2 linked regions of the Streptomyces liliifuscus genome follow. The main gene of each other region encodes a partner of the protein of the gene in region 2 in a complex. Links are inferred from orthologs where the notes say so. Each region holds a gene or a part of one and is shown on either strand. Other genes may lie near its edges. The genes, in order: tig and rpsG.

Region 1 (8,478 bases), 680 kb from region 2 along the record:
TCCTGGGCGAACTGATCGCCTTCCTCCGGAACTGAAGCCGGAAAGAAGCCGGAAAAGGAGCCGGAACCGAACCCGAACGGATCCGCGCCCGAACCCGCCCCGGAAACGCGTCAGGGCCAGGTCGGAGAGTGAATCTCCGACCTGGCCCTGAGCCGTACAGAGCGGGCGACGGGAATCGAACCCGCGTAGCTAGTTTGGAAGACTAGGGCTCTACCATTGAGCTACGCCCGCACAGGACGCGCCGCAGGTCAGTGACGCGCGGCACGGAAGCATCGTAGCGGGTCGCACCCCCTCGTCGCACACCCCGTTCCGGAGGCCCCGAGTGCCCCGTGAAATGCGGGAGCCGCGCCGCCTGCGGGCATGTACCCTACGTCTCGCACCAGACGGGGTGTGGCGCAGCTTGGTAGCGCGTCCGCTTTGGGAGCGGAAGGCCGTGGGTTCAAATCCCGCCACCCCGACCACCGTGCCGGACCACCGGCAAGATCACCTTTTGGGGCGTGTCCCGCCTGCGGCTAGTATGCAAACTGCGCGCCCGTGTGTCTGCATTGTTACGTCCCTCAAGGGCCGCCAATCCGCTGAGGCTCCGCCGTATCCGGCAGAGAACGTCAGCAGAACCCAAAGAAGTCAGCCCCCAAGGAGACCGAACCGTGAAGAGCGCCGTGGAGACCCTGAACCCGACCCGGGTTCGGCTCAGCATCGAGGTGCCCTTCGAGGAGCTCAAGGACAGCCTCGACGCGGCGTACAAGAAGATCAACCAGCAGGTCACGGTGAAGGGGTTCCGGAAGGGCAAGATTCCGGCGCGCGTCATCGACCAGCGGTTCGGCCGCGGTGCGGTTCTTGAGGAAGCGGTCAACGACGCGCTTCCGAAGTTCTACACCGACGCGGTCAACGAGGCCGAGCTGAACGTCCTCGGCCAGCCCGAGGTCGACATCACGGAGCTGAAGGACGGCGAGACGCTGAACTTCACCGCCGAGGTCGACGTCCGCCCGACCATCGAGATCCCGGACTACTCCGGCATCGAGGTCGAGGTCGACGCCGTCGAGGTCAGCGAAGAGGACGTCGACAAGGCCGTCGAGGAGCTGCGTGAGCGCTTCGCTTCGACCGCCCCGGTCGAGCGTGCCGCCGAGGACGGCGATGTCGTCACCCTCGACCTTGAGGCCAAGGTCGACGGCGAGGTCCTGGAGGACGGCGTCGCGAGCGGCGTCTCCTACACCATCGGTTCCGGTGAGCTGCTGGATGGCATCGACGACGCCGTGAAGGGCGTGGAGGCCGGTGGCGAGGCCACCTTCGCCTCCGAGCTCAAGGGTGGCTCGGCAGCCGGCAAGGAGGCCGAGGTCACCGTCAAGGTCACCCAGGTCGCCAAGCGCGAACTGCCCGAGCTGGACGACGACTTCGCGCAGCTCGCGTCCGAGTTCGACACCCTCGAGGAGCTGCGCGGCGACAGCCGCAAGCGCCTCGAGAACATGAAGCAGTACGACCAGGCCACGCAGGCCCAGGAGCGCGTCCTGGAGAAGCTGCTCGAGCTCGTCGAGGTGCCCGTCCCCGAGAAGCTGCTCGAGGACGAGATCAACACCCGCAAGCACAACCTGGAGCACCACCAGCTCGGCCAGATGGGCATCGACCTCGAGAAGTACCTCGAGATCCAGGGCAAGACGGCCGAGGAGTTCGACACCGAGACCAAGGAAGCCGCGGTCAAGGGCATCAAGACGCAGTTCGTCCTGGACGAGCTCGTCAACAAGGAGAAGCTGAACGTCAACCAGGAGGAGCTCACCGAGCACCTCATGCGGCGCGCGGCCTCCTCCGGCATGTCCCCCGACCAGTTCGCCCAGGCGGTCGTCGAGGGCGGCCAGGTCCCGATGCTGGTCGGCGAGGTCGCCCGCGGCAAGGCCCTGGCCGTCGTGGTCGAGGCCGCCACGGTGAAGGACACCAACGGCGAGCTGGTCGACCTGGACGACGAGGACGAGGACGAGGTCTCTGCCGAGGGCTCGACCGAGGAAGCGTCCGAGGAGGCCACCGAGGCCCCCAAGGCCGACGCCTCAGAGTCCTCTGAGGAGAAGACCGAGGCCTGATCGCCTCACCAGTACGTACTACGGGCCCCCGGGACATGTCCTGGGGGCCCGTAGGGCCTTCCAGGGGCGCGGGGAACTGCGCGAGCGACCCACCACCGACCCGCACCCGCCGACGCACCATCCGTGGCAGACGCGACCGCGCCCCCGCGGGGGCTGGCCGCGCGGTTCCCCGCGCCCCTTACGGGGCAGGCCGTAACCCCTGCTCACCCAGCGGAGCGCATGCGCTCACAGCGAACAGTCACCTCTGCGGGATTCCCCGGAGGGACCCGCGCGTTAGGGTCCATGAGTACGAGGGCAGGGGAGTCCCCGGAGCCGTCCGACACGGCGCGCACACGGGGTCCCACGCCCCCAGCAGAAGACGTGAGACGGCCCGGCGCCGTCGTAAGACGAGCAGGTGGATACGTGACGAATCTGATGCCCACAGCCGCCGGCGACCCCATCGGTGGTGGCCTCGGCGACCAGGTCTACAACCGGCTGCTCGGCGAGCGGATCATCTTCCTCGGCCAGGCGGTCGACGACGACATCGCCAACAAGATCACGGCGCAGCTGCTGCTCCTTGCCTCCGACCCGGAGAAGGACATCTACCTCTACATCAACAGCCCCGGCGGCTCGATCACCGCTGGCATGGCGATCTACGACACCATGCAGTACATCAAGAACGACGTGGTGACGATCGCGATGGGCATGGCGGCCTCCATGGGCCAGTTCCTGCTGAGCGCGGGTACTCCGGGCAAGCGCTTCGCGCTGCCGAACGCGGAGATCCTGATCCACCAGCCCTCGGCTGGCCTCGCCGGTTCCGCGTCGGACATCAAGATCCACGCCGAGCGACTGCTGCACACCAAGAAGCGGATGGCGGAGCTGACCTCCTTCCACACCGGCCAGACCGTGGAGCAGATCACCCGCGACTCGGACCGGGACCGCTGGTTCGACCCGATCGAGGCCAAGGCGTACGGCCTCATCGACGACATCATGCCCACCGCTGCCGGAATGCCTGGCGGCGGCGGCACCGGAGCGGCCTAGGTCGGCACACAGCCGACCCCGGTGCCGGCGTAGACCGGCACCAAGCCCCTCCGAGCCCCCAGCCGACCGCCTCAGCCCTTATCAGGCTTTCCAGGAGACACAGTGAACGACTTCCCCGGCAGCGGCCTCTACGCCCGCACAGAGGCCGAGTACACCGGCCCTCGCGCGGAGTCCCGCTACGTCATCCCGCGCTTCGTCGAGCGCACCTCGCAGGGCGTCCGTGAGTACGACCCGTACGCGAAGCTCTTCGAGGAGCGCGTGATCTTCCTCGGCGTGCAGATCGACGACGCCTCCGCCAACGACGTCATGGCGCAGCTGCTGTGCCTGGAGTCGATGGACCCCGACCGGGACATCTCGGTCTACATCAACAGCCCCGGTGGCTCCTTCACGGCACTCACTGCGATTTACGACACGATGCAGTTCGTGAAGCCGGACGTTCAGACGGTCTGCATGGGCCAGGCGGCCTCGGCCGCCGCGATCCTGCTGGCCGCCGGTACGCCGGGCAAGCGCATGGCACTTCCCAACGCCCGCGTGCTGATCCACCAGCCGTACAGCGAGACCGGCCGAGGCCAGGTCTCGGACCTCGAAATCGCGGCCAACGAGATCCTTCGTATGCGTGCTCAGCTGGAAGACATGCTGGCCAAGCACTCGACGACGCCGATCGAGAAGATCCGCGAGGACATCGAGCGCGACAAGATCCTCACGGCCGAGGACGCCCTCGCGTACGGCCTGATCGACCAGATCATCTCGACCCGGAAGATGAACAACGCCTCGGTCGCGTGACGCAGCGCTGTATCGTCTGCCGCTCCTTGACGCGGTTCACGACAAAGTGAACCGCGCCAAGGGGGGCCCGAACGGGGGGCTCGGCAAGGTACCGTCGGACATAAGGCAGCACCAGGAGCCGCTGGACCTAGGCGTCTCCCAGGCGAAGGGGAAGCACACCGTGGCACGCATCGGTGACGGCGGCGATCTGCTCAAGTGCTCGTTCTGTGGCAAGAGCCAGAAGCAGGTCAAGAAGCTCATCGCAGGCCCTGGTGTGTACATCTGCGACGAGTGCATCGACCTCTGCAACGAGATCATCGAGGAAGAGCTCGCGGAAACGAGCGAGGTCCGCTGGGAGGAACTCCCCAAACCTCGCGAGATCTACGAGTTCCTCGAGGGGTACGTGGTCGGCCAGGAGTCCGCCAAGAAGGCGCTCTCCGTCGCGGTCTACAACCACTACAAGCGGGTCCAGGCCGGTGAGAACAGCACGGGTCAGAACCGCGAGGACGCAATCGAGTTGGCGAAGTCCAACATCCTGCTCCTCGGCCCGACGGGCTCGGGCAAGACGCTCCTCGCCCAGACCCTGGCCCGCATGCTGAACGTCCCGTTCGCCATCGCCGACGCGACGGCGCTGACGGAGGCCGGCTATGTCGGCGAGGACGTCGAGAACATCCTGCTGAAGCTCATCCAGGCCGCCGACTACGACGTCAAGAAGGCCGAGACGGGCATCATCTACATCGACGAGATCGACAAGGTGGCTCGTAAGAGCGAAAACCCGTCGATCACGCGGGACGTGTCCGGCGAGGGCGTGCAGCAGGCCCTCCTCAAGATCCTCGAAGGCACGACGGCCTCGGTCCCGCCCCAGGGCGGACGCAAGCACCCGCACCAGGAGTTCATCCAGATCGACACGACGAACGTCCTGTTCATCGTGGGCGGCGCCTTCGCGGGCCTGGAGAAGCTGATCGAGTCCCGGGCCGGCGCGAAGGGCATCGGCTTCGGCGCGACGATCCGCTCGAAGCGCGAGATGGAGTCCAAGGACCAGTTCGAGGCCGTCATGCCCGAGGACCTCGTCAAGTTCGGCATGATCCCGGAGTTCATCGGCCGTCTGCCCGTCATCACTTCGGTGCACAACCTCGACCGCGAGGCCCTCCTCCAGATCCTCGTCGAGCCCCGCAACGCGCTGGTGAAGCAGTACCAGCGCCTCTTCGAACTCGACGGCGTGGAGCTGGACTTCGAGCGCGAGGCCATGGAGGCCATCGCCGACCAGGCCATCCTCCGCCAGACCGGCGCCCGAGGCCTGCGCGCCATCATGGAGGAAGTCCTCCAGTCCGTGATGTACGAGGTCCCGTCCCGCAAGGACGTGGCCCGCGTGGTCATCACGGCGGAAGCCGTCCGCTCGAACGTGAACCCGACCCTGATCCCGCGGGACGCGCGGGGGCGGGGGCCGGGCGAGCAGAAGACGGCATAGCATATTTGCGCACGTGAGGAGGAGGGCGCCCGGCGAAACCTGCTGAGCGCCCTCAGTCATTCTCCGTGTGGATCAAGCCAAACGCACCTCATCGATCATGGCATGTGCACCTCACGTGATCTATTTGCTTACTGCAAGGCAGACCATCTTGCAGTAAGTGAAAACGGGAGGAAAGAGCATGAAGATCAAGCGAGCCCTGACGGCGCTGGGTGTGGCTGTTGCGGCTGGGGTTGTGCCCATGGCGATGGCTACCCCTGCCCAGGCCGATCAGGTCGACTGTGTCCTTTACCTGAGATCCGAGGGCTATGCCATCGGTACTGGCGTTCGGGCGGCGTGTAATTTCGACACTTGGGCCGGTAGGCCGTTCTGTCAGGCCAAGCTGGCATCTCTGGGGATCACTAACACGTCGCACATAATTGAGGCGTGCAACAGAGCGAGCATCTGATGACTGCTTAAAGCCGTCAGCAGTTCTGCGCTGAGGGTTGAGTGCAGCGAAGGGGTCCCGGTCAACTGACCGGGACCCCTTCGCCGTTGTATACGATGGTCAGATCTTGACGCGGACTTCCTTGCGGAGCTTGGCCGTCAGCTCGGCGGCCGCCGAGAGGTCGGCGCCCTTGCCCGCCATGGCGTTGGCCATGTCGATGTTGATGATGACGCCGAGCGTGCTGTGGTCACCCCAGATACACACCGGCATGCTGATCGACGAAGGGCCGGCGGCCGCGTCGCCGGACGCCTCGTCGTTCTTGAGCTTGGTTTCCTGGCACTTCAGGACCGCGCCGTCCAGCCCGCTGGGCGTGTAGCTCTTCGGGCTGCCGACGAGCTCGCCGTCATCGGAGTCCTTGGTGGCCTCGTCCTTCAGGTCGGCGAACATGGCGTCGACGACCTTCTCCGGGTCTTCGATTTCACCGTACACGCCCATGAATTGGATCATGTTCTGCGACAGCGGGTTGCTCTCGTCCCCGGCCACGTAGCCCGCGTCGACGTCCTTGGCGTTCTTGACGCCGTGCTTCTCTGCCTTCTTGACGTCGCTCGCGTCGAAGCCGCCGCCACCGGCCTCTTCGCTCTTCTTGTACTCCGTGAGCACCGTCGCCGGAGTGGTCAGCTTGTGCGGGCCGTCGTCCGCGACGTCCGAGGAGCCGCTGCTGCCGCTTCCGACGACGAAGTACGCGCCGACCGCGATCGCCGCCACGACAGCGACCGCGCCGATGATGAGGCCCGTCTTCTTCTTGCCGCCGCCGGGTGCGGGGGGCATCGGCGCGCCGTAGGGGGCGCCGGGGGGCTGCTGACCGTACGGCGGCTGCTGGCCGTAGCCGGGCTGCTGGGGCGGAACCCCGGGAGGGGCCTGCTGGGGGTACCCGTAGCCGGGCTGCTGCTGAGGCGCCTGCTGCGGGTATCCGTAGCCGGGCTGGGGGGCCTGCGGCTGCTGGCCGTAAGGACCCGGCTGACCGTACGGTCCGGGCTGCTGAGGCTGCCCGCCGTACGGGCCCGGCTGGTTGTAGCTCATTCTGGGTTCCCCTCCAGATGCTTATGTGTTCCGAACATCTTGACGGAAGGTGCGAGGGTGCGGGACCGGCGGGGTGGATTGATGCCTAGTTGTTGATGGTCTGTTCCAGACACTCGACGTATCGACTGAGCCTGGCGGCCGAGTGCGCGGCCGCCGATGCGGCGTAGTACGGCTTCGACCACAGATGTCCATCAAGAGTGTGTGATTGCCGGAGAGCCCTGGTTGAAGCCCCTCGCATACGCTGGGCCAGGCTTGCGACGGATGTGTCGACCGGATAGCGCACGACCAGGTGAACGTAGTTGGCCTTGCAGCGAATGTCCTCCACCTCCGACTTCAGGGACCGCGCGGCGTCGCGCATCGTGCGCTCTATGAGTGATCGCAAGTCATCTGTGAGCGCTGGGCTGTCTCGTGCCGTCACGAACGCAAGATGCGTTCGAAGGTCATGAAAGTCGGCGTTGCCACGATCTCGATCCTTTCCTTCTGCCGCATGGCGCTGCCGAGCGGACCGTTTGGGAGGGTGTGCGGCTCGCCAGACATCGAGTTCGGGTTGTGACCAGGTCGGGGTGCGGCCTGTGTAGGACGGGTGTGGGAAGTCGTTCTCCTTCCGGGAATTGAGGACGTAGATCACTTGGACGGTGACGCCGAGATACTCGGCTGCTTGTGCCGGTGTGAGTCGAGAGTCCGCCATATGTTTCACGGTATGACAGACAAGTTGAACTTGTCTGTCATACGGTGAGTGCGCTGGTCGCCTTACAGGTGAGGCCAGTTGAGCCGCACTCGGGGAAGGGGGCGGAAATGGCAGTTGGCAAGGGCAGTCGGACGAGGAAGCCGATCAAGGAACCCGCCGATGCCGGGCGCACCTATCGGCTCTGTCCCACACCTCAGCAGGCCGAGCGGCTTCTGCTGTGGGGCCACACCTGCCGGGCTGTCTGGAACGTAGCTCTGGAGCAGCGGCTCTATGTGTATCGGCAGAGGCGCGTGTACCTCCGGGCCGATGAGCAGTGCCGGTACCTGACCGAGGCTCGACGCGATCTCGAATGGATCGCGGATCTGCCCTCTCAGGCTCCGCAGCAAGTCCTCAGGCACCTCGATCGGGCCTACGACAATTTCTGGAACGAGGAGCATCCAGCTGGCTTCCCGCAGTTCAAGAAGCGCGGTGCGCGGATGGCGATTCCCCTCCCGGGGCAGGCCGTGCGTGTGACCCGGCTCAACCGCAAGTGGCCTTCGTACGTGTCCCCAAGCTGGGCGAGGTGAAGTTCAGGCTGACGCGTCCCCCTCGGAGGACGGATCAAGAGCGCGACGATCCGCACGGACGGCTCGGGGCATTGGTACGTCAGCTTCGGCGTCCACACCGGCAGGACGGTCGCCTCGCCGAACGAGCAGCCCCCCGTGGGTATGGACTTCGGCGTCAAGCAGTCGGCGTACCTGTCGGACGAGACTGCTCCGCGCCTCATGCCGCAGACCTTGACGGAAGGCGAGAAGCGCAGGCTCGCCGGATTGGAGCGCCGCAGGGAGCGGCAGCTCGCACATGCCAGGAAACACCGAGGCGGCAAGTACAGCCACCGCCTGCGCGAGACCCTGCGCGCCATCGCGGAACTGAGGGCGCGCCAAGCTCGTCGCCGTCTGGACTTCACGCACAAACTCACCACCGACCT
Region 2 (8,330 bases):
ACACCGCGCATGCCATGCTCGCCTCGCACTCCGACCGGGAGCGGGCCGTCGATGTGCTCAGAGCCGGCTTCGGCGAGGGGCGTATGGAGCAGGCCGAGTTCGAGAAGCGGGTGGCGCGGGCCTACGCGGCCCGTACGGTGGGCGAGCTGGCCCTTCTGGTGGCCGACCTGCCCCAGGGGCCCGTTCCGCTGCCGGCGGCCGTAGGGGCCGTGCCACGGACGTTCCTGCCCCTTCCGGTGCCGAAGACGAACGAGAAGGCGATCGGGTCGGCGATCTGCGGTGGGCTGTGTCTGGTGACCTTCGGGCTCACCGGTCTTCCCGCGGTGATTCTCGGCCATTCCGCGCGCTCCGAGATCCGTCGCAGAGGCGAGAGCGGTGACGGTCTCGCGCTCACCGGACTGGTCATCGGATGGCTGGCCACGGCCAGCTGGACCCTTGTGGTGACGCTGCTGCTCATCGCCGCACTGACGACCGGATGAAGATCACGGACGGCGTGGCGGGTTGGCATGGTCGGCTCAGAGATGTTAGTGCGGCCCATTTGTTTTGACCGCAGCGTATGAGGTAGGTACGCTCAGACCTTGTGCCTGGGGTGTGCCCTGGCTCCCGTGCGTGCCTTCAAACCGCAAGGGGAGTCGTAAGCGGCCACCGTAAATCTGCGCTCTTCTCGCTTCACGGCGAGAGTCTGCAGGATTCGACACACCCGACCGCGTGGGTCGGCGATGTTCCAGGTTAGCTTCACCATTCGGCACACAGAAACCGGAGAAGTAGTGCCTACGATCCAGCAGCTGGTCCGGAAGGGCCGGCAGGACAAGGTCGAGAAGAACAAGACGCCCGCACTCGAGGGTTCGCCCCAGCGTCGCGGCGTCTGCACGCGTGTGTTCACGACCACCCCGAAGAAGCCGAACTCGGCCCTGCGTAAGGTCGCGCGTGTGCGTCTGACCAGCGGGATCGAAGTCACCGCTTACATTCCGGGTGAGGGACACAACCTGCAGGAGCACTCCATCGTGCTCGTGCGTGGTGGCCGTGTGAAGGACCTGCCGGGTGTTCGCTACAAGATCATCCGAGGTTCCCTGGACACCCAGGGTGTCAAGAACCGCAAGCAGGCCCGCAGCCGCTACGGCGCCAAGAAGGAGAAGTAGAAATGCCTCGTAAGGGCCCCGCCCCGAAGCGCCCGGTCATCATCGACCCGGTCTACGGTTCTCCTCTTGTCACGTCGCTCATCAACAAGGTGCTGCTGAACGGCAAGCGCTCCACCGCCGAGCGCATCGTCTACGGCGCCATGGAGGGCCTGCGCGAGAAGACCGGCAACGACCCGGTCATCACGCTCAAGCGCGCTCTTGAGAACATCAAGCCGACCCTCGAGGTCAAGTCCCGCCGTGTCGGTGGCGCCACCTACCAGGTGCCGGTCGAGGTCAAGCCCGGCCGCGCGAGCACCCTGGCGCTGCGCTGGCTGGTCGGTTACTCCCGCGCCCGTCGCGAGAAGACCATGACCGAGCGTCTGCTCAACGAGCTTCTCGACGCCTCCAACGGCCTCGGTGCCGCTGTGAAGAAGCGCGAGGACACCCACAAGATGGCCGAGTCCAACAAGGCCTTCGCGCACTACCGCTGGTAGTCGCTACCCCCATCGAGACCGAGAGAAGACCGAAGCCTTATGGCTACCACTTCACTTGACCTGGCCAGGGTCCGCAACATCGGGATCATGGCCCACATCGACGCGGGTAAGACGACCACCACCGAGCGGATCCTCTTCTACACCGGCGTCAGCTACAAGATCGGTGAAGTCCACGACGGCGCTGCCACCATGGACTGGATGGAGCAGGAGCAGGAGCGTGGCATCACGATCACCTCTGCTGCTACCACCTGTCATTGGCCGCTTGAGGACAACGACTACACGATCAACATCATCGACACCCCGGGTCACGTCGACTTCACGGTCGAGGTGGAGCGTTCGCTCCGCGTCCTCGACGGTGCCGTCACCGTGTTCGACGGTGTCGCGGGTGTCGAGCCGCAGTCCGAGACGGTGTGGCGTCAGGCCGACCGTTACGGCGTGCCGCGCATCTGCTTCGTCAACAAGCTCGACCGGACCGGCGCGGAGTTCCACCGCTGCGTCGACATGATCAGCGGCCGCCTCGGCGCGCAGCCGATCGTCATGCAGCTCCCGATCGGTGCCGAGGCCGACTTCAAGGGTGTCGTCGACCTCGTCACCATGAAGGCTCTCGTGTGGTCCGCCGAGGCGGAGAAGGGCGAGATGTACGACGTCGTCGACATCCCGGCCACCCACACCGAGGCTGCCGAGGAGTACCGCGGCAAGCTCGTCGAGACGGTCGCCGAGAACGACGACGAGATCATGGAGCTGTACCTGGAGGGCAAGGAGCCTTCCGTGGAGCAGCTGTACGCCGCGATCCGTCGCATCACCATCGCGTCCGGCAAGTCCGAGGGCACCACGGTCACCCCGGTGTTCTGTGGCACCGCGTTCAAGAACAAGGGCGTTCAGCCCCTGCTCGACGCGGTCGTGCGCTACCTGCCGACCCCGCTTGACGTCGAGGCCATCGAGGGCCACGACGTGAAGGACCCCGAGGTCGTCATCCAGCGCAAGCCGTCCGTGGACGAGCCGCTGTCCGCCCTCGCGTTCAAGATCATGAGCGACCCGCACCTGGGCAAGCTCACCTTCGTCCGGGTCTACTCGGGCCGCCTGGTGTCCGGCACCGCCGTGCTGAACTCCGTCAAGGGCAAGAAGGAGCGCATCGGCAAGATCTACCGCATGCACGCGAACAAGCGTGAGGAGATCGAGGCGGTGGGCGCCGGCGACATTGTCGCCGTGATGGGCCTGAAGCAGACCACCACCGGTGAGACGCTCAGTGACGACAAGCACCCGGTCATCCTGGAGTCCATGGACTTCCCGGCGCCGGTCATCCAGGTCGCCATCGAGCCCAAGTCCAAGGGTGACCAGGAGAAGCTGGGTGTAGCCATCCAGCGTCTCGCGGAGGAGGACCCCTCCTTCCAGGTTCACTCGGACGAGGAGACCGGCCAGACCATCATCGGTGGTATGGGCGAGCTGCACCTCGAGGTGCTGGTCGACCGTATGCGCCGTGAGTTCAAGGTCGAGGCCAACGTCGGTAAGCCGCAGGTCGCGTACCGTGAGACGATCCGCAAGGCCGTCGAGCGCGTGGACTACACCCACAAGAAGCAGACCGGTGGTACGGGTCAGTTCGCCAAGGTGCAGATCGCGATCGAGCCGATCGTGGACGGCGACGCCTCGTACGAGTTCGTGAACAAGGTCACCGGTGGCCGTATCCCGCGGGAGTACATCCCGTCGGTGGACGCCGGTGCGCAGGAGGCCATGCAGTTCGGCATCCTCGCCGGTTACGAGATGACGGGCGTCCGCGTCACGCTTCTCGACGGTGCCTACCACGAGGTCGACTCCTCCGAGCTGGCGTTCAAGATCGCCGGTTCGCAGGCCTTCAAGGAGGCCGCCCGCAAGGCCAGCCCCGTGCTGCTCGAGCCGATGATGGCCGTCGAGGTCACCACGCCCGAGGACTACATGGGTGACGTCATCGGTGACATCAACTCCCGCCGTGGCCAGATCCAGGCCATGGAGGAGCGTGCCGGTGCCCGCGTCGTGAAGGGCCTCGTGCCCCTCTCGGAGATGTTCGGCTACGTCGGCGACCTCCGCAGCAAGACCTCGGGTCGCGCAAGCTACTCGATGCAGTTCGACTCCTACGCCGAGGTTCCCCGGAACGTCGCCGAGGAGATCATCGCGAAGGCCAAGGGCGAGTAACGCACACCGTTTGCACGCTTTAGGCTTGACACCGACCGACGGGATTCATCCGGAAACGGAAATCCCGGCGGGCGGCATCCCAGCAAAGATCACCCTGGCGCCGATGAGTAAGGCGTACCAGAACCACTCCACAGGAGGACCCAGTGGCGAAGGCGAAGTTCGAGCGGACTAAGCCGCACGTCAACATCGGCACCATCGGTCACATCGACCACGGTAAGACGACCCTCACGGCCGCCATTACCAAGGTGCTGCATGACGCGTACCCGGACCTGAACGAGGCCTCGGCCTTCGACCAGATCGACAAGGCTCCTGAGGAGCGCCAGCGCGGTATCACGATCTCCATCGCGCACGTCGAGTACCAGACGGAGACGCGTCACTACGCGCACGTCGACTGCCCGGGTCACGCGGACTACATCAAGAACATGATCACCGGTGCTGCCCAGATGGACGGCGCCATCCTCGTGGTCGCCGCCACCGACGGCCCGATGCCGCAGACCAAGGAGCACGTGCTCCTGGCCCGCCAGGTCGGCGTTCCGTACATCGTTGTCGCGCTGAACAAGGCCGACATGGTGGACGACGAGGAGATCCTGGAGCTCGTCGAGCTCGAGGTCCGTGAGCTGCTCTCCGAGTACGAGTTCCCGGGCGACGACCTTCCGGTCGTCAAGGTCTCGGCGCTCAAGGCCCTTGAGGGCGACAAGGAGTGGGGCCAGTCCGTCCTCGACCTGATGAAGGCCGTCGACGAGTCGATCCCGCAGCCCGAGCGTGACGTCGACAAGCCGTTCCTCATGCCGATCGAGGACGTCTTCACGATCACCGGTCGTGGCACCGTCGTCACCGGTCGTATCGAGCGTGGTGTCCTCAAGGTCAACGAGACCGTCGACATCGTCGGCATCAAGACCGAGAAGACCACCACCACGGTCACGGGCATCGAGATGTTCCGCAAGCTGCTCGACGAGGGCCAGGCCGGTGAGAACGTCGGTCTGCTGCTTCGTGGCATCAAGCGCGAGGACGTCGAGCGCGGCCAGGTCATCATCAAGCCCGGCTCGGTCACCCCGCACACGGAGTTCGAGGCCCAGGCGTACATCCTGTCCAAGGACGAGGGTGGCCGTCACACGCCGTTCTTCAACAACTACCGTCCCCAGTTCTACTTCCGCACGACGGACGTGACTGGTGTGGTGACCCTCCCCGAGGGCACCGAGATGGTCATGCCGGGCGACAACACTGAGATGACCGTTGAGCTCATCCAGCCCGTCGCCATGGAGGAGGGCCTGAAGTTCGCCATCCGTGAGGGTGGCCGGACCGTGGGCGCCGGCCAGGTCACCAAGATCAACAAGTAGGCCTCGCTTACCTGTTGGGCTTGAACGCCTGGTAGCTCCAGCATCGCTGAGCTCCTTGAAGGGGCCCGCACGACTTCGGTCGTGCGGGCCCCTTTGCTTTTCTGTCAGAACCGCCGGGGCCGTCCTGTAACGCATTCGACCGCCCGTTCCAAGTAGTAGTGACAGCAGGACGGACAACGGGAGGTTCACACCTTGGCATCCGACAGCAAAAGCCGGGGCGGTCCACCGGGAGAGCTGTACGACCCGGCCGCCTTCGAGGTCTTCTATCGCCGCCATGTCGACACCGTCACCCGCTTCATGGCCCGGCGGGTCACCGACCCGCACACCGTCGCCGATCTCACCGCCGAGACCTTCCTGGCGGTGATCGACTCCGCCCGTGCCTACCGCCCAGACCTCGGGAGCGAGACGGCCTGGCTGTACGGCATCGCGCGCAACGTGGTGGCCGCGGAAGCCCGAAGGAGCGCACGGCAGAACGTGCTCGGCGGCCGTATCGCCGGCCGCCGGCTGCTGGAAGGCGACGACATCGACCGGCTGGAGGAGAAGCTCGACGCCGAGGAGGCCGGGCGTCGCGCGCTGGCCGCCCTGGTCAGGCTCCCCGACGGCGAGCGTGCGGTGATCGAACTCGTCGCCGTCGACCAGCTGAGCGTCACCGAGGCCGCCGTGGCGCTGGGCATACGCAAGGTCACCGCCCGGGTGCGGCTGCATCGGGCGCGCAGGTCGCTGCGCTCGGCGGCGGCCGGAGCCGGCGGGCAGCAGGCAGCACTCACGTATGCAGGGGGAGAGGCATGAGCACCAGGACGACGAAGACCTTCGAGGACCGGCTGCTGAGCGAACTCCAGCGGGAGATCGCTCTCAGGGCCGAGGACCCGCCGGAGCCGGAGCCGGTGATCCGCCGCACGATCACCACTCGCCGGGCGCTGGTCGCCCTCGCGGCGTGTGTCGCCGCGGTGGGGGGCGTGGTGGCGCTGCCGGCGTCGACGGGCGGGGCGCAGGCGTACGCCGTCGAGCGGCACGAGGACGGCAGTGTCACCCTCACCCTCGACGAGATCGCCCTGAGTTGGGACGAGAAGACGGCGCTGACCGAGCGGCTGCGTGCGGAGGGCATCTTCGTCAGTGTCGACAAGCCCAGAAGCGGCTACGTCTGTGAGCAGCCGCGCGGTGAGCTGCCGCCTCCGCGCACGAGGAGCTACGACGTGGAGAAGGGCATCTGGAGTGAACCCTTGACGTACACCCTGCACCCCGGCGACACCCTGGCCTTCGAGGAGCCGGAGAGGGTGAAGGACGACGTCAGCCCCGCCTGGAGCATGTACGTGGTCGAGGGACGGATCAAGCCCTGCAAGGAAGTGCCCTTCGAAGGGCTTGTGGGGGAGGACTAGCCGGGCGGGCCCGTACGACCGAGGTCGTACGGGCTCTCGGGCCTTCCCATCTTCGAAACTATTCGGCGCGTTCGACCCGTTGTCCCCTCGCTGCACTCCCTTCACCATTTGTCATGCCGCTGACCAAATAGGGGATCGAGGGGTGTGGCATGTCTGGGTGCGTCAGTCGTAGGGGTGTGCTCGGGGCCGGGATCGGGGCTGTGCCGGTGCTGTCGATGGGGGCCGGGAGTGCGTGGGCCGACGACGGGGGTGGGGGTCTGCGGGTGGGGGACTCGGGGGCGTATCTGTCCTTCTCGCCGGTGGCGGGCGGGTTTTCGCTGGTCGGGGTGGCGGTGGTGGTCAGCCCTGACGACCACCCCGGAGTCGTACGGGTGGCAGGGGATCTGCGGGACGACATCGAGCGGGTCACGGGGGTGCGGCCGGGTTCGACGGTGGCGCGGGAGGTCGTCCTCGTCGGGACGATCGGGCGCAGTCCGCTGATCGACGGGCTGATCGCGGCCGGGAAACTCGACGTCCGCGGGATCCGGGGCAGGTGGGAGACCTCCCTGCAGACCGTGGTCGAGCGGCCGATGCCGGGGGTGGAGCGGGCCTTCGTCGTCGCGGGCAGTGATCCGCGCGGCACGATCTTCGGGGCGTACGACGTCTCGTACGGGATCGGGGTCTCGCCCTGGTACTGGTGGGACGACGTGCGGCCGGTGCGGCGGAGCGAGGTGTACGTGCTGCCGGGGCGGTACAGCCAGGGAACGCCGGCGGTGAAGTACCGCGGGGTCTTCATCAACGACGAGAACCCGGCGCTGGGGACGTGGGCGCCCGCGTTCTTCGGGCCGGGGAAGGCGCCCGGCCATCCCGGCGGCTTCAACGCGGACTTCTACGCCAAGGTCTTCGAGGTGCTGCTGCGGCTGAAGGCGAACTATCTGTGGCCGGCGGTGTGGGGGCGGGCCTTCGCCGAGGACGACCCTGAGAATCACGCGAGGGCGAAGGCGTACGGGATTGTCATGGGCACGTCTCATGAGGCGCCGATGATGCGGGGCATCGAGGAGTGGAACCGGCATGCGGTGCCGGCTGTGCGCGACAGCGCGGGGAACATCGTGACGCCGGGTCGGGATCCCTACGGCGGCACCGGGGAGTGGTCGTTCCGGCGCAACTCCGAGGCGGTCAAGGCGTATTGGCGCGAAGGCGTGCGGCGCATGGTCGACCAGGACTTCGAGGGTGTCGTCACGCTGGGGATGCGGGGGAACGGCGACACGAGCCTCCCTGATGGTGACGGCATCGAGCTGATGCGGGAGATCATCGCGACGCAGAGGTCGATCATCGAGGACGTCACAGGCCGCGCGGCCGCCGAGACCCCACAGGTGTGGACGCTCTACAAGGAGGTCCAGCGGTACTGGGACCGCGGGCTCCGGGCGCCGGACGACGTGACCGTCGTGCTGACCGACGACAACTGGGGCAACATCCGCAAGCATCCGGATCCGGCGGAGGCGGTCCGTGGCGGCGGGTACGGGCTCTACTACCACTTCGACTACGTCGGCGTCGGCCGCAACTACAAGTGGGTGGACACCACTTCGCTGCCGAACATGTGGGACCAGCTCCACCAAGCGGTCGAGTACGGGAACCGGGAGCTGTGGGTCACGAACGTCGGCGACTTGAAGGGGAACGAGCTGCCGACCGAGTTCTTCCTCAACTACGCCTGGGATCCGGGACGTTGGCCGCTGGAGAGGCTGGGGGAGTGGGAGCGGGGGTATGCGCGGCAGAACTTCGGTGAGGGGTCTGCTTCCGGGATCGCGTCGGTGCTGGCGAGGTATGCGCAGCTCCAGTCGCGGCGGAAGCCGGAGCTGTTGA

What was found.
Region 1: the proteins of rpsG (region 2) and tig are in contact, whole or in part, in a crystal structure (PDB 3GTY), measured with the Thermotoga maritima proteins. The link is inferred for Streptomyces liliifuscus from one-to-one orthologs. Residues at the interface, in WP_004081843.1 of Thermotoga maritima: Lys34, Lys52, Lys55, Glu59, Arg62, Gln63, Glu66, Asn67, Lys69, Val71, Arg95, Ala109, Lys110, Lys111, Gly112, Arg113, Pro114, Glu117, Glu121, Ile124, Ala125, Tyr127, Asn128, Asn129, Thr130, Gly131, Lys135, Asp139, Arg142, Met143; in WP_004081061.1 of Thermotoga maritima: Glu122, Val124, Val129, Leu130, Tyr133, Glu188, Gly259, Ile262, Tyr263, Glu266, Ser270, Glu273, Gln274, Glu277, Arg308, Gln311, Ile312, Ser315, Tyr316, Glu325, Arg329, Arg336, Leu363, Phe366, Trp367, Arg373, Leu377, Arg381, Leu384, Glu387.

The regions. Positions count from the first base shown.
Region 1 is NZ_CP066831.1:7,128,204-7,136,681, forward strand. The notes cover bases 1-2,858. They hold tig (trigger factor), read left to right. Parts: upstream 1-647; coding sequence 648-2,069; downstream 2,070-2,858. Other genes in these bases: JEQ17_RS30715 (alpha/beta fold hydrolase), read left to right, coding at 1-35; JEQ17_RS30735 (ATP-dependent Clp protease proteolytic subunit), read left to right, coding at 2,484-2,858. Also shown: more of JEQ17_RS30735, read left to right, coding at 2,859-3,089; JEQ17_RS30740 (ATP-dependent Clp protease proteolytic subunit), read left to right, coding at 3,192-3,872; ATP-dependent Clp protease ATP-binding subunit ClpX, read left to right, coding at 4,033-5,319; JEQ17_RS30750 (hypothetical protein), read right to left, coding at 5,864-6,823; tnpA (IS200/IS605 family transposase), read right to left, coding at 6,909-7,511; JEQ17_RS50210 (helix-turn-helix domain-containing protein), read left to right, coding at 7,619-8,077; JEQ17_RS50215 (RNA-guided endonuclease InsQ/TnpB family protein), read left to right, coding at 8,111-8,478. UniProt on the Bacillus subtilis protein: Involved in protein export. Acts as a chaperone by maintaining the newly synthesized protein in an open conformation. Functions as a peptidyl-prolyl cis-trans isomerase.
Region 2 is NZ_CP066831.1:6,447,236-6,455,565, forward strand. Bases 167-2,876 are described here. They hold rpsG (30S ribosomal protein S7), read left to right. Parts: upstream 167-1,141; coding sequence 1,142-1,612; downstream 1,613-2,876. Other genes in these bases: JEQ17_RS27820 (DUF1707 and DUF4190 domain-containing protein), read left to right, coding at 167-479; rpsL (30S ribosomal protein S12), read left to right, coding at 768-1,139; fusA (elongation factor G), read left to right, coding at 1,652-2,876. Also shown: more of JEQ17_RS27820, read left to right, coding at 1-166; more of fusA, read left to right, coding at 2,877-3,778; tuf (elongation factor Tu), read left to right, coding at 3,922-5,115; JEQ17_RS27845 (RNA polymerase sigma factor), read left to right, coding at 5,308-5,904; JEQ17_RS27850 (hypothetical protein), read left to right, coding at 5,901-6,491.